Regions from separate parts of the Alteromonas sp. AWQ4_252 genome, predicted to be linked through region 3. Evidence: predicted binding sites of a transcription regulator. Region 3 holds the regulator's gene; each other region holds the start of a gene.
What was found. The regulator ArgR, encoded in region 3, controls arginine synthesis, uptake and breakdown. The targets are predictions, from matches to a motif close to ANTGAATANNTATTCANT.
Positions count from the first base shown of each region.

Region 1: ACXACM_RS09850 (OadG family protein) is a predicted target of ArgR. The motif match lies at 1,611-1,628, and genes of this name have one in related genera.
Region 2: gltB (glutamate synthase large subunit) is a predicted target of ArgR. The motif match lies at 1,628-1,645, and genes of this name have one in related genera.

Region 1 is NZ_JBSWSV010000001.1:2,223,096-2,227,710, forward strand. Features, by position in the region: gene alaS (alanine--tRNA ligase) at 1-631, shown strand, start outside; gene csrA (carbon storage regulator CsrA) at 762-956, shown strand; tRNA gene ACXACM_RS09835 (tRNA-Ser) at 1,116-1,206, shown strand; tRNA gene ACXACM_RS09840 (tRNA-Arg) at 1,248-1,324, shown strand; tRNA gene ACXACM_RS09845 (tRNA-Arg) at 1,374-1,450, shown strand; gene ACXACM_RS09850 (OadG family protein) at 1,727-1,987, shown strand; gene oadA (sodium-extruding oxaloacetate decarboxylase subunit alpha) at 2,009-3,799, shown strand; gene ACXACM_RS09860 (sodium ion-translocating decarboxylase subunit beta) at 3,799-4,615, shown strand, end outside.
Region 2 is NZ_JBSWSV010000001.1:4,173,836-4,178,450, forward strand. Features, by position in the region: gene arcB (aerobic respiration two-component sensor histidine kinase ArcB) at 1-775, opposite strand, end outside; gene gltB (glutamate synthase large subunit) at 1,791-4,615, shown strand, end outside.
Region 3 is NZ_JBSWSV010000001.1:4,622,371-4,626,985, forward strand. Features, by position in the region: gene ACXACM_RS20225 (flavodoxin domain-containing protein) at 1-606, shown strand, start outside; gene mdh (malate dehydrogenase) at 717-1,655, opposite strand; gene argR (transcriptional regulator ArgR) at 1,879-2,343, shown strand; gene ACXACM_RS20240 (peptidase domain-containing ABC transporter) at 2,379-4,517, opposite strand; gene ACXACM_RS20245 (HlyD family secretion protein) at 4,518-4,615, opposite strand, start outside.

The sequences.
Region 1 (4,615 bases), 2.4 Mb from region 3:
TGGTGGAACTCACGTCAACAGAACAGGGGATATTGGCTTATTCAAAATCACCTCAGAAGCGGGGATCGCTTCCGGTGTTCGTCGCATAGAAGCGATAACCGGCGCAAGTGCCATTGAGTTTGTCCAAAAGCAACAAACCTTATTGACGTCAGCCGCAGGGTTATTAAAAACAGACGTTGCAGGCTTAGTGGATAAAATAAGTGCAGTGCAGCAACAGGCAAAAGAGCTTGAAAAGGCCCTTACTGCTGCAAAGCAAAAGTTAGCTAGTCAGCAAGGTGCGGATATGCTTGCTCAAACCCAGGAAATTAACGGTACAAAAGTACTCGTTTCTGCGTTAGAGGGAGTGGAGTCCAAAGCATTGCGGGGTATGGTGGACGATCTTAAGAACCGAATTGGCGAAGGGATCGTAGTACTAGGTATGGCTGACGGTGGGAAAGTAAGCCTGATAGTCGGTGTGACTAAACAGCTAACCAGCAAAGTGAAGGCCGGTGAAGTTGTGAACTTCCTTGCTGCTCAGGTTGGTGGTAAAGGTGGCGGTCGCCCGGATATGGCACAGGCTGGCGGTAGTCAGCCGGAAAATCTTTCTGCTGCTTTGGCATCAATTAACGCATATCTGTCTGATAAGCTATAATTGACAAGTGTGAACGGTGAGTTTTTGAAGTGACACGAAAACAGGGAAACACTGTAGCTGATATCGGGTCGTGCCGATATGGGCAAATATGTGAGGGATATGTTCAAAATTAAGGACCAGGAGCAAGCGAATGCTTATATTGACTCGTCGTGTGGGTGAAACTCTGATGGTGGGTGACGATGTTACTGTCACTGTGCTGGGAGTTAAGGGTAATCAGGTACGAATTGGCGTAAATGCGCCGAAAGAGGTGTCTGTGCATCGTGAAGAAATTTACATGCGTATTCAGGCTGAGAAGGGGGGTCAGCCCGGAAACGTAGCTGAATAAAACCTTTTTTAAGGCCGGAGACCCCGGCCTTTATTGTGTTCTGAGTGTGGAAAGTTGGCTTTTTGAACGAATTGTTTAAAATCGCAGCATACGTTTCATTTTTCTGAAAAAAGGGTTTGACTCCACTCTAAGTATCAGTAAAATGCAGCACCACGTTACGGAGAGGTGGGTGAGTGGCTGAAACCAGTTCCCTGCTAAGGAACCATACGCATTACGCGTATCGAGGGTTCGAATCCCTCCCTCTCCGCCACTTATAAAGGTTGGAGTGGTGGCCAACAAACAGTTTATTGCGCGTGTGTAGCTCAGCTGGATAGAGTACCTGGCTACGAACCAGGCGGTCGGAGGTTCGAATCCTTCCACACGCGCCAACTTTTTAAAGCACCACCGTTTGCATTAGTATGCAAATGTACAGTTAAAGCGTGTGTAGCTCAGCTGGATAGAGTACCTGGCTACGAACCAGGCGGTCGGAGGTTCGAATCCTTCCACACGCGCCATATCAAGAAGCCCACCTTATGGTGGGCTTTTTTGTATGTAACGGAAAACCTCTCAGAATATTATTTCTCCCCTCGGTAACGCTGTAGCTTCATTGCACATGGTCTCGTCGCGCGATTCTGCGCATTTTCCATGAGATAAAGCACGGCATGAGATGATAATTGTGAATTACAATTCATAATTTTTGTCTAATTATGCAAAAAAGCTTGCTTTTTACTCATTGTCTTTGGCTTTTTATCATGGTACTTATTCATTTCTCGATTTAAAAGGGTACCTTCATGGATTCAACTTCACTGGCCGGGCCGCTCGCGGAAGCTGCCTCACTAATGCTTACAGGCATGGGGTTCGTGTTTGCTTTTCTTACTTTACTTATCGGTGGAGTGAAAGGCATTGCTTGGTTTTGTGAACGTTTTCCCGGGCCAGAGGTGCAATCTGCTGCGCCTTTGACAAAGTCTACCCGTGCAATTGACGATGCCGTCGACCAACCTACGTTGGCAGCAATAACCGCTGCCATCCATCAGCACCGAACAAAACAATAAAACTTAATTAGGGGAATTGTCATGTCTAAGCCGTTGGCTCTCACGGAACTAGTTTTGCGGGATGCGCATCAGTCGCTACTCGCAACCCGTCTGCGATTGGAAGATATGCTTCCTGTTGCCAGTAAGCTTGATGACGCAGGCTTTTGGTCTGTCGAGTCTTGGGGAGGTGCAACCTTTGACGCTTGTATTCGCTATTTGGGGGAAGATCCCTGGGAACGTATCCGGGCTCTGAAAAAAGCCATGCCGAAAACGAAGCAACAAATGTTACTTCGCGGTCAGAATCTTCTCGGGTATCGCCACTATGCCGATGACGTGGTGACAAAATTTGTCGAGCGGGCGCATGACAATGGCGTGGATGTTTTCCGAATTTTCGATGCTATGAACGATGTGCGGAATCTCAGTACAGCGGTAAAAGCCGCCATTGATTGTGGCGCACACGCCCAGGGTACTATTTCATACACTATCAGCCCTGTACACACCATTGATGGTTGGGTGGACATGGCAAAACAACTGGAAGATATGGGCGTTCATTCTATTTGTATTAAGGATATGGCCGGACTGCTTAAACCTTACGAATGTGAAACGCTTATCACCCGATTAAAAAACACGGTAGATGTTCCCATTGCAATGCAATGTCACGCTACCACAGGATTAAGCACGGCGACCTACCAAAAAGCTATCGATGCAGGTATCGATATGCTTGATACCGCAATATCCTCTATGAGTATGACATATGGACACACAGCAACTGAGACTATCGTTTCAGTTCTGGAAGGTACCCCACGGGATACCGGGCTATCGCTGGAAGGATTGGAAGAAATTGCAGCCTATTTCCGCGATGTACGAAAAAAGTATGCGCAATTTGAGGGCAGCTTAAAAGGTGTGGATGCGCGTATTCTATTAGCACAGGTCCCGGGCGGCATGCTCACTAATATGGAAAGCCAGTTGAAAGAGCAGGGGGCCGCAGATAAATTCGACGAAGTGTTGAAGGAAATTCCACGGGTTCGCGAAGATCTTGGTTTTATCCCTTTGGTTACACCAACTTCGCAAATTGTAGGCACACAGGCAGTGCTCAATGTACTTACCGGTGCACGTTACAAGAGTATCTCAAAAGAAACTGCCGGAGTATTAAAAGGCGAGTATGGCGCAACCGCGGCTCCCGTAGATGCAGATTTACAAACCAAGGTCCTGGATGGTGAGGAACCTGTTACCTGTCGCCCTGCAGATCTACTTGCTCCCGAAATGAACGAACTCGGTGAAGAACTGGGTGAATTGGCCAAAGAGAAAGGCTTTACTCTTGCTGAAGCGAAAGTGGATGATGTGCTCACCTATGCTTTATTTCCACAGATTGGTCTTAAGTTCCTTCAAAACAGAGGTAACCCCGACGCCTTTGAACCAGCTCCAGGCATTGACAATGCAACACCATCCTGCGATATCAAGCAGCAAGCTGTGTCCAACCCTACCCAGGCAGCTGCTTATGACGTGAAGGTTGATGGTAAGGTTTATCACGTCGAGGTGGCAGAGTCGGGTACGTTAACCAGCGTGACGCCAGCTACGGCCTCACCCCAGCCATCGTCTCAGGCTGCTCCTCCTGCAACAGGAGCCAGCATCAACGCTCCGCTTTCCGGCAATGTATTTAAAGTGCTGGTAGGGGAAGGTGACACAGTGCAAAACGATGATGTTGTGATTATTCTCGAAGCGATGAAGATGGAAACAGAAATTCGTTCAGCATTCGATGGTGTGGTTGGGAAAATTGCTGTTAAAGAAGGTGATGCAGTGTCCAATGGCCAGCAGTTAATTGGACTTAAGTAATGGATAAACTCGCGATTTTATGGGATAGCACAGCGCTGGCACATTTTCAGAGTGGCCAGCTAATAATGATGGCGGTGGGACTCTTACTACTTTACCTGGCTATCGTAAAAAAGTTTGAACCCTTGCTGCTCTTGCCCATCGGGTTTGGGGCTTTGCTGACTAACATACCTTTAGCTGGGTTTAGTGAACCTGGTGGCTTGCTGTATTACATTTATGAAGTAGGAATTCACTCAGGTGTATTCCCTTTGCTTATCTTCATGGGCGTTGGCGCAATGACTGACTTTAGTGCCCTTATTGCAAACCCGCGCATGCTATTGTTAGGTGCCGCTGCGCAATTTGGTATATTTGCCACCTTGTTTGGCGCCATCTCACTTAATTTTTTACCAGGCTTCGATTTCACCCTCAAAGATGCCAGCGCTATTGCGATCATTGGAGGGGCCGACGGACCAACTGCAATATTCCTGGCCTCAAGACTGTCGCCGGATTTGCTCGGTGCCATCGCTGTGGCGGCTTACTCATATATGGCATTAGTTCCCATTATTCAGCCTCCTATTATGAAAGCGTTGACGTCTGAGGAAGAACGAAAGATTGAAATGGCACAGTTGCGTCCGGTGTCACAACGGGAAAAAATCATTTTTCCATTAGCTGTGCTTATTCTGACCATCCTGTTCCTACCTTCGGCTACTCCTTTAGTGGGCATGTTCTGTTTCGGCAACCTCATGCGCGAGTGTGGGGTAGTCGAAAGACTCTCTAAAACGGCACAAAACGAGTTGATAAATATTGTTACTATCTTTCTCGGCCTGGCCGTTGGCTCTA
Region 2 (4,615 bases), 450 kb from region 3:
GCGTACCTTCGTTGTCGAAAAATGGTACCCGTTTCATTTCGAAGTAGCGCCGACGCCCATCCGCAAACCGCAACCATAGCTCTTCTGTCATACTGGCGTTGGTTTCCAGTACTTCGTGATCAGACGCAACAATCTGACTGGCCAAATCCTCTTCGAAGACATCGTGCAACGTCAGTCCGACTAACTCTTCTTCTGTCTTACCTGTAAGCATCTCGGCAATACGGTTACAGCCGGCAAAACGCCCTTCTTCATTACGGTAATAAATGAGGTCTGGTGAAGCATCAATGATTGACCGGAGTAAGGTTGATAGATGTCGTGCCTGTTGCTCAGAGTGCGATTTCTCGACAATCTCTTTTTCCAGATCTTTAAAAACTGCTTCCCGTTCGTCCTGGGCTTTACGCCGTTGTTCCATCTCGTGGTTGAGTTGTCGGATGTTACTCTGCAACTCGCGATTCAAAAACACATCTTCCTCTCGCAGGTGTTCAAGCTGGCTAACGACTTCCTTTAAATTGGTACGCGAATTTTCAAGTTGTTTGACTAATTCACTTAAAAAATAAAGGACCCATGGCGCAGACATTAAAGTCAGTACCACAGCGATGATAAAATCGTCAGGCTGGACTTCGTAACCCAGTGCCACACGTATGACATATGAACCAACAAGGGTAAACACGAGAGTAACAACGATAAATACGATACTGAGCTTTAACGTGCCGAATCGCTTAATGAATTGAGCAAATCTAATTGCCCATGAGTCGTTTGGGGAATCTTGATGCATAGCAACGAACTACAAAAATAAAAATCTTAAGTTAGTAGCACTTATATCACGTCAGACAGGCAAAGCCCACTGAGTTTCATGGAAATACCGAAAGCAGAACGCAGTAGAAGGGTGGAAGGTGTTGTAAATTAGCTACACAGCTGCACTAAAAAAGGGCAAGGCGGCGTACAGTCAAATGAATTAAACCGGTAGCCACCTGTTCACCGGGCATTTAGTTGTACCCTGGCACTGCAATGCCGTCCATATCATCTTCATCTAAAATACTGTAAAACATAATATTATCTCCAAATTTATATTTTCATCAAAGGGGCTATCAAGCCTTCTACCCACCTTGTTTTGCTACTAATAGGCGCCACAGGTTTGTGGCGTTACCTGATTACCCCTTAAATAAAGCAAAATCTTAGCCATAATTAGTAAATACCAGTATTTAAATAATGCGCCTATGCGTGACCGCCCGGAACATTACTAAAACGTGCAGACCTTTCCCCAACAACGACATTTTTGATATGTACGTTTACAAGCAAACCTTTGCACTATCAACAACTCCCCTGTATATTTTTAAAACAAGTAAAATAAACATTCACTTCATGCCCGATATTCCTAATAAATACGCAAACATACCGAATGTTTATTCATTATGTGCAAAATAGAATTGTCACTTGCAATGCGCTTACAAATTCTACTGAACCAATTTTAAGCGTAACGAACAAAATTCGCACATCTTTAATTTTTATTTAAGACACTGATAAATATAACAATATAATAAGAATACCCGGAAGAATTGTCGCCTTCGCTTTTTATCATTTGCTTTTGCAAAGCAATGTATGTATTTTGTACGGCCCGCGGTGCAATAGTGCATAAAAATGCGGTTAGCGACTGGCATTTTCTAATAATAAAAAATCAAATAATCAGGCGTTCAATTGAACGTCACAAGAACGTTTGTGATGCGTCCCATATACTGGCGGCGATCCGGCAGATACCTTGCCCAGTCGAAGGTTGAAGGAGTTTTTTTAAGATGAGTTTATATAATCCCAACGATTCCCGGGATAACTGTGGCTTTGGTCTCATCGCCCACACTCACGGGGAGGCCAGTCATGTGCTGGTAGAAACTGCAATTCAGGGCCTGGACCGAATGCAGCATCGTGGTGGTATTGCTGCTGATGGTAAAACAGGCGATGGCTGTGGATTGCTATTGCAAAAACCAGACGCTTTTTTTCGTGAGATAGCTGAAGAACAGGGTTGGAAGCTTAGTAAAAAGTATGCTGTAGGCATGATTTTCCTAAGTCAGAACGATACCTTGGCACAAAAAGCCCGAGACGTACTAAACGAAGAGCTGGAAAAAGAAACATTAACAGTGGTGGGTTGGCGTGAAGTGCCAGTCGACCGTAGTGTTCTTGGTGAACTTGCCCTTACAGGTGTGCCCCAAATCGAGCAGGTTTTCGTAAACGCGCCGGCAGGCTGGCGCAAGCGTGATTTGGAACGCCGCCTATATATGGTTCGCCGACGTGCTGAGAAGCGTCTAGAAACCGACCCGGATTTTTACGTAGCCTGCCTCTCAGGTTTGGTTACGATCTACAAAGGCTTGGTCATGCCCCGTGACCTACCTGCGTTTTATGCCGATCTGGCCGACGAGCGCTTGAAGAGTGCGATTTGCGTATTCCACCAGCGCTTTTCTACAAACACCTTACCTAAATGGCCTTTGGCTCAACCTTTCCGCTTCTTAGCTCACAATGGTGAAATCAACACCATTAAAGGTAACCGCGATTGGGCAATGGCCCGCTCCGGCAAATTTGCCACACCGCTCATCCCTGATCTAAAAGACGCAGCACCTTTTGTAAATACAGAGGGTTCAGATTCATCGTCTTTAGATAATATGCTAGAACTTTTCCTTGCCGGTGGTATGGATTTGTTCCGCGCCATGCGTCTGCTCGTTCCGCCTGCGTATCAGAACAACGCCACCATGGACGACGATCTTCGTGCATTTTACGAGTTTAACTCCATGCACATGGAACCCTGGGATGGCCCGGCAGGTATTGTTATGACCAACGGTAGACACGTTGCGTGTAACCTTGACCGCAACGGCTTGCGCCCGGCTCGTTATGTCATCACCAAAAATGGCTTTATTACCCTGGCTTCAGAAGTGGGGATCTGGGATTACAACGAAAGCGATGTGGTTGAAAAAGGCCGCGTTGGTCCGGGCGAAATGCTCGCGGTTGATACCTATAACGGTAAGATCTGGCGCTCCAATGAAATTGATGCTGATTTAAAAGACCGCCACCCATACAAAGAATGGTTGGAAAAACATATCCGACGCCTAGCCCCCATTGAAGAAGTCGATTCTTCCGAACTTGGCAAGCGCGTGTTTAATGACGACACGATTGCTGTTTACCACAAGCTCTTTAACTACAGCTATGAAGAAATTCAGCAAGTGGTTAAAGTGCTGGCCAAAGATGGTCAGGAAGCGGTTGGCTCAATGGGTGACGATACCCCGATGGCCGTGTTGTCGTCAAAATCCCGTACCATTTATGACTATTTCCGTCAGCAATTTGCCCAGGTAACGAACCCGCCTATCGATCCATTGCGGGAAAATCACGTGATGTCACTGGCAACGTGTATCGGGCGGGAACAAAACGTATTTAGTGAAACTTCAGGCTACGCCAACCGGGTATTATTTAATTCTCCGGTGTTGGTGTATACCGACTTAAAGCAACTGCGAGAGTTTAACCCTGAGCACTATTACTCAGAAAAAGTAGAGTTACAGTACAAACAGGAAGAAGGTCTTCGCAAAGCAATAGAGCGTATCTGCAACGAAGTTGAATACCTTGTAAAACAGAAACGCGCTGCATTTGTGATCCTGTCTGACAGAAACATTAAGAAAGACAGACTGACTATCCCGGCAGCGATGGCAACGGGTGCGGTTCACCGCAGACTGGTTGAGAACAAACTGCGCTGTGATGCAAACATCGTGGTGGAAACCGGTAGTGCGCGTGACCCTCACCACTTTGCCGTACTCATTGGTCTAGGGGCCACAGCGGTTTATCCTTACCTGGCCTATGAAACCATTGAACAGTTGTGTGAAAAAGGCGAGCTGAGCTGCTCGGTTACCGATGCAGTGCTAAACTACCGCAAAGGTATCAATAAGGGCTTGTATAAAATCATGTCCAAAATGGGCATCAGTACGGTAGCTAGTTACCGTTCCGCCAAGTTGTTTGAAGCCATAGGTATCAACAAAGCCGTGATGGATTTGTGCTTTAAAGGTGTCACCTCCCGCATTCAAGGTGCCGGATTCGACGATTTTGAGCAGGATGCCATCAACCTTACGCGGGTAGCATGGCTGAAACGGAAACCTCTGTCTCATGGCGGTTTACTGAAATACGTTCACGATGGCGAATATCACGCATACAATCCTGACGTGGTGAAAACGCTTCAAACCGCAGTGGTATCTGGTGATTACGCAGACTACCAAATTTATGCAAAGCACGTGAATGAGCGCTCTCCCTCTCACTTCCGTGATTTGCTTGCTCTGGAATCGTCAAACGACGCCATAGATATTAGCGAAGTGGAAGGCGCGGAGAACCTCTTCCCCCGTTTCGACACAGCCGCCATGTCTATCGGTGCGTTAAGCCCTGAAGCTCACGAGGCGCTGGCTATTGCTATGAACCGCTTAGGCGGCCAGTCGAACTCGGGAGAAGGTGGTGAACACCCCTCTCGTTTTGGCACAGAGAAAAATTCTAAAATCAAACAGGTTGCGTCGGGACGCTTCGGCGTTACACCCCATTACCTGGTGAATGCAAATGTCATTCAAATCAAGGTAGCCCAAGGAGCGAAACCCGGTGAAGG
Region 3 (4,615 bases):
CGAAGTTACACCATTGCCTCTATTCCTGAAGAAGGCACCTTACGTCTCATCGTCCGTCGGCAGGTGTTCGACAACGAAAGATTGGGTATTGCGTCAGGTTGGCTTACAAAGTTTGCTCAGGAAAATACTGTAATTAAAGGCAGAATTCGCGTTAATCCCATCTGCCATCTTCCGGTAGGTAAAGCCCCTCTTCTTCTCATAGGTGCTGGCAGTGGTTTGGCCGGCCTGCGGGCACAGTTTGCCAAGTTTACTGATCCCAGCCTGGCAGTTACGCCTTCCCTGCTCTGGGTGATTTATGGAGAACGGGAACCACACCAGGACGACATCGTTAACAAGGCACTTCCTCTGCCACACTCCCACGCCAATGAAATTCGAATCGATAGTGTGTTTTCCCGATGTCCTGGCCGCCCACAATACGTGCAGGACAAACTTCTTGAGAGCGGTGAGGAAATACGCAAACTCATCAAAGAAGGGTTGCAAATATACGTCTGTGGCAGTTACGAAGGAATGGGAGAAAGCGTACACGAGGCGCTGACGAGTATATTGGGAGAAGACAATTTACAACGCTTAACAGATCATCATCGTTATCACAGAGATATCTACTAAAGCGCAGTGCAGCTGTTTAGATAAGCTAAAAATAAAAATGCCAGTCTGTTATTCACTGACTGGCATTTAAAAGAACAGAGTCGATATCACTCGTACTCTTGCTAGCTGACTTAGCTATTTACGAATTCAACACCAATTTTGATGTCACCCCGTAAACCTTCCAGCATGTCTTCTTTCGCTTTTTGCTCGAAATCGCTTAAATCGCCGTAAGGCAGGATTTCTTCAACACCGTTTGGCCCTAAACGCACTGGGTGAGCAAAAAATGCAGCATCGTCGCTGTCGTCAGTTTGCACGTAGGTGTATTCAACAACATTCTCGCCCTGCATTGCTGCAACTAAAGACAGGCAGAAGCGCGCAGCAGCCTGACCCATAGAAAGGGTTGCAGAGCCGCCACCGGCTTTAGCTTCAACAACTTCAGTTCCTGCATTCTGGATACGAGTAGTGAGGCTTGCTACTTCTTCATCAGTGAAGCTAACACCTTCAACCTGGCTTAACAGAGGCAAGATAGTCGTACCTGAGTGGCCACCAATTACCGGCACGTGTACGCTGGACACGTCCAGATCTTTAAGCTCGGCAACAAAAGTTTCAGCACGGATCACGTCAAGAGTCGTAACACCGAAGAGTTTGTTTTTGTCGTAAACGCCTTTTTCTTTCAACGTTTCAGCGGCAATAGCAACGGTGGTATTTACCGGGTTAGTGATAATGCCCACACAAGCTGAAGGACAATGCTCAGCTACGCCTTCGATAAGCGCTTTAACAATACCGGCGTTAATGTTGAACAGGTCAGAACGATCCATTCCCGGCTTGCGAGGAACACCCGCTGGAATTAATACCACGTCACAACCAGTAAGTGCACCACCCAAGTCATCTTTCCCATGACCGGTAACTTTCACCGCTGTGGGGATGTGGCTCAGATCTACGGCTACACCAGGTACAACTGGCGCTACGTCGTACAACGCTAGCTCAGAACCTGCTGGCAATTGTGTTTTCAACAACAATGACAGCGCTTGACCAATACCACCGGCAGCACCTAACACGGCTACTTTCATACCATTTCTCCTATGGATATATACTCGTCATAAAACGGAGCGTCACAGTAAAGCAACGCGCAAAAAAACTCAATCACACAATGGTCTTATGCATGAATATCGGGCATTCACCGCAAAATTATGCATTTTAATGCATGAATATGCATTTTGATTGCGATTAGCTGAAGGCTACGGCACAATAATAACGTTAAGTACCCGTTAACACCAATAACGACAGGAAAATATGGCCAATTTAAAACAAGAAAAATTAATCAAAGCCTTTAAAGAGATCCTAAAAGCAGAAAGTTATGGATCTCAGGGCGAGATTGTAGACGCGTTAAAATCTCAAGATTTTGACAATATCAGCCAGTCCAAAGTATCCCGCATGCTAAGCAAATTTGGTGCTGTTCGTACCCGCAATGCCAGAGGCGATATGGTGTACTGTTTACCGCCAGAACTCGGTATGCCCACCGCCAAAAGCCCGCTTAAGCAACTCGTTCTGGACATTGTACATAATAATGTCATGGTGATCATAAGAACCAGCCCAGGCGCAGCGCAGCTTATCGCGCGTTTGCTGGACTCTCTGAGTCAAAAAGACGGCGTTCTCGGTACTATTGCCGGCGACGATACCATATTTATTGCACCGGCAGACGTGAGTGAAATTGAAGACTTACGACAACGTGTAGAGGATTTATTCGAAAACGTTTAACACTTGCGGGGCCAGCACATACTCTCACCCGCCATTCAAACACCGTTTATTGCCATTGCCTTATTCTGCTTGGACAGTGGCACTAAACTTCCATTCACCAGTGCAACAACCCTATCAGCACTGGCAATAGTTTCAGGTCGGTGAGCAATAATAACCCTTGTTATATTTAGCGCTTTAATAGCGCTATTCACTGATGCTTCTAATTGCGTATCAAGATGACTGGTCGCTTCATCCATAAATAGAATTTTTGGCTCGCGATACAGTGCTCTGGCCAAAAGTAATCGCTGTATCTGCCCCCCTGAAAGAGCTGCACCCATATCTCCTACCAGTGTATTGTATCCCATGGGCATGGCCATGATATCTGCGTGAATTGCAGCGACAGACGCAGCCCATGCAACTTTTTCCATATTCGGCGCTGGCGCAAAGAAGCAAATGTTATCTGCAACGGAGCCCGACAACAGTTGATCGTTTTGCATTACCGCTGCTATTTGCTGCCGATATTCAACCAGACCAAGATGCCTGATATCCACACCGTCCACTTCGACAGACCCTTCCTGCGGGGTAAACAAGCCCAGCATTAACTTTAACAGCGTAGTTTTCCCCCCTCCGGAAGGGCCCACAATAGCCAGTGATTCACCGGCATCAACCTCAAGGCAGAGTTGTTCGAAAACAGACGGTTCATTATCGCTGTAGCGGTAACATAAATTGTTTAACGACAACGCCCCGGACATCGAATGAGTAGGCGCACTACCACTGACATTCACCTCTTTTTTGGCCAGTGAAATATCGGCCAACCGGTTCAGGTGCAAGCCTACCATCTTAAACTCGATAACTTTTTCAATTAATGCGGCTGTTTTCTCAGTAAACTGGCGTTTGAAAGACATAAACGCAAATAACATCCCCACTGTAATGTCGCCGTCAATAACCAGTAGAGCGGCCAAATACACAACAAGTACATTTTCCATGCCGAACACTAGTTTATTAAAGGTGTCGTAACCAATGTTCAGGTGTCCGACTTTAATTGCAGCATTCAGACTATCTGCAAATCGGTTTTGCCAGATCCCTTGCCGTTGTACTTCCCGACCGAATAACTTTATTGTTTGGATGCCTCGAACAGTTTCCATAAAGTTCGACTGCTCTTTCGCCTGGCAGACAATCATTTCCTCGGTCAATTGACGTAACGGCCGAAACATAACAATTCTAAAAACGGCGTATAAGCATATGGCCACAAGTACGACTACGCTTAACAACGGGCTGTACAAAAAAATCATGATAAGTGTAGTAACAGCCATGACTCCGTCAATCATGGCTTCAATGATACCTTGGGTTAGCAACTGCCTGACCTGTTGCAAAGAGCCAAACCGTGAAACCACATCACCCATATGACGCTTCTCAAAATATTGAAGGGGTAGTCGTACTAAGTGGTGAAATAAGTTGGCGCCCAACTGAATGCTCATCATATTGCCAAAGTGCAGGAGCAGTGTACTTCGCAATGCACCAGTGAACATTTCTATCATTGCCAGCAAACCAAACCCCAAAGCCAGCACATGAAGCAGGTTGCCATCGTGCGTTAGTATGACCTCGTCTATCACGAGTTGCATGTAGTATGGGCTGGCGATAGCGAACGCTTGTAGCAGTAACGACAAAAGAAATACCTTGCCCAACGCAGACTTAAGCCCGCTAATTGAGGAATAGAAATCTGATAAGCCCATCTTTACCCGGGTATTCTTAGTTCTAAACCTGCTTGTAGGCATTAACTCCAGTGCCACGCCTGTAAAGTGTTGGGAAAATACATCCAATGAGTAACGTCGGGCACCCATGGCTGGGTCGTGAACCTCTACACTTCCTTTTCTCACCTTTTTTAGCACTACAAAATGGGTGAGATCCCAATGTAAGATACAGGGGGTTTTAAGTTTCCCCAATTGACTAGGCTCAAGCCTCAGCGCCCGACCCTGCAGATGCATTTTATCTGACATGTTCATCAATGCATCAAGACTCGCCCCTTTTAGCGACATGGCAAAGGTTTGTCTGAAGTGCCCCAGGTCGGTTTTGTAGCCATGGTAGTTAGCCACCATGGCAAGGCAAGCTAACCCGCATTCTGCCGCTTCCGTTTGCAAAATAACCGGTAACCGTTTTATGCCACTAAAACGAAGTAATTGTCTGGCGTTTTCCATTTATGCGCCGCCTTTTAAACTAATTAACGGGTCAAAAAACCACTCAAATAGACTGCGTTTATCTACCATGATATCGGCTTCTAGCAACATACCGGCTT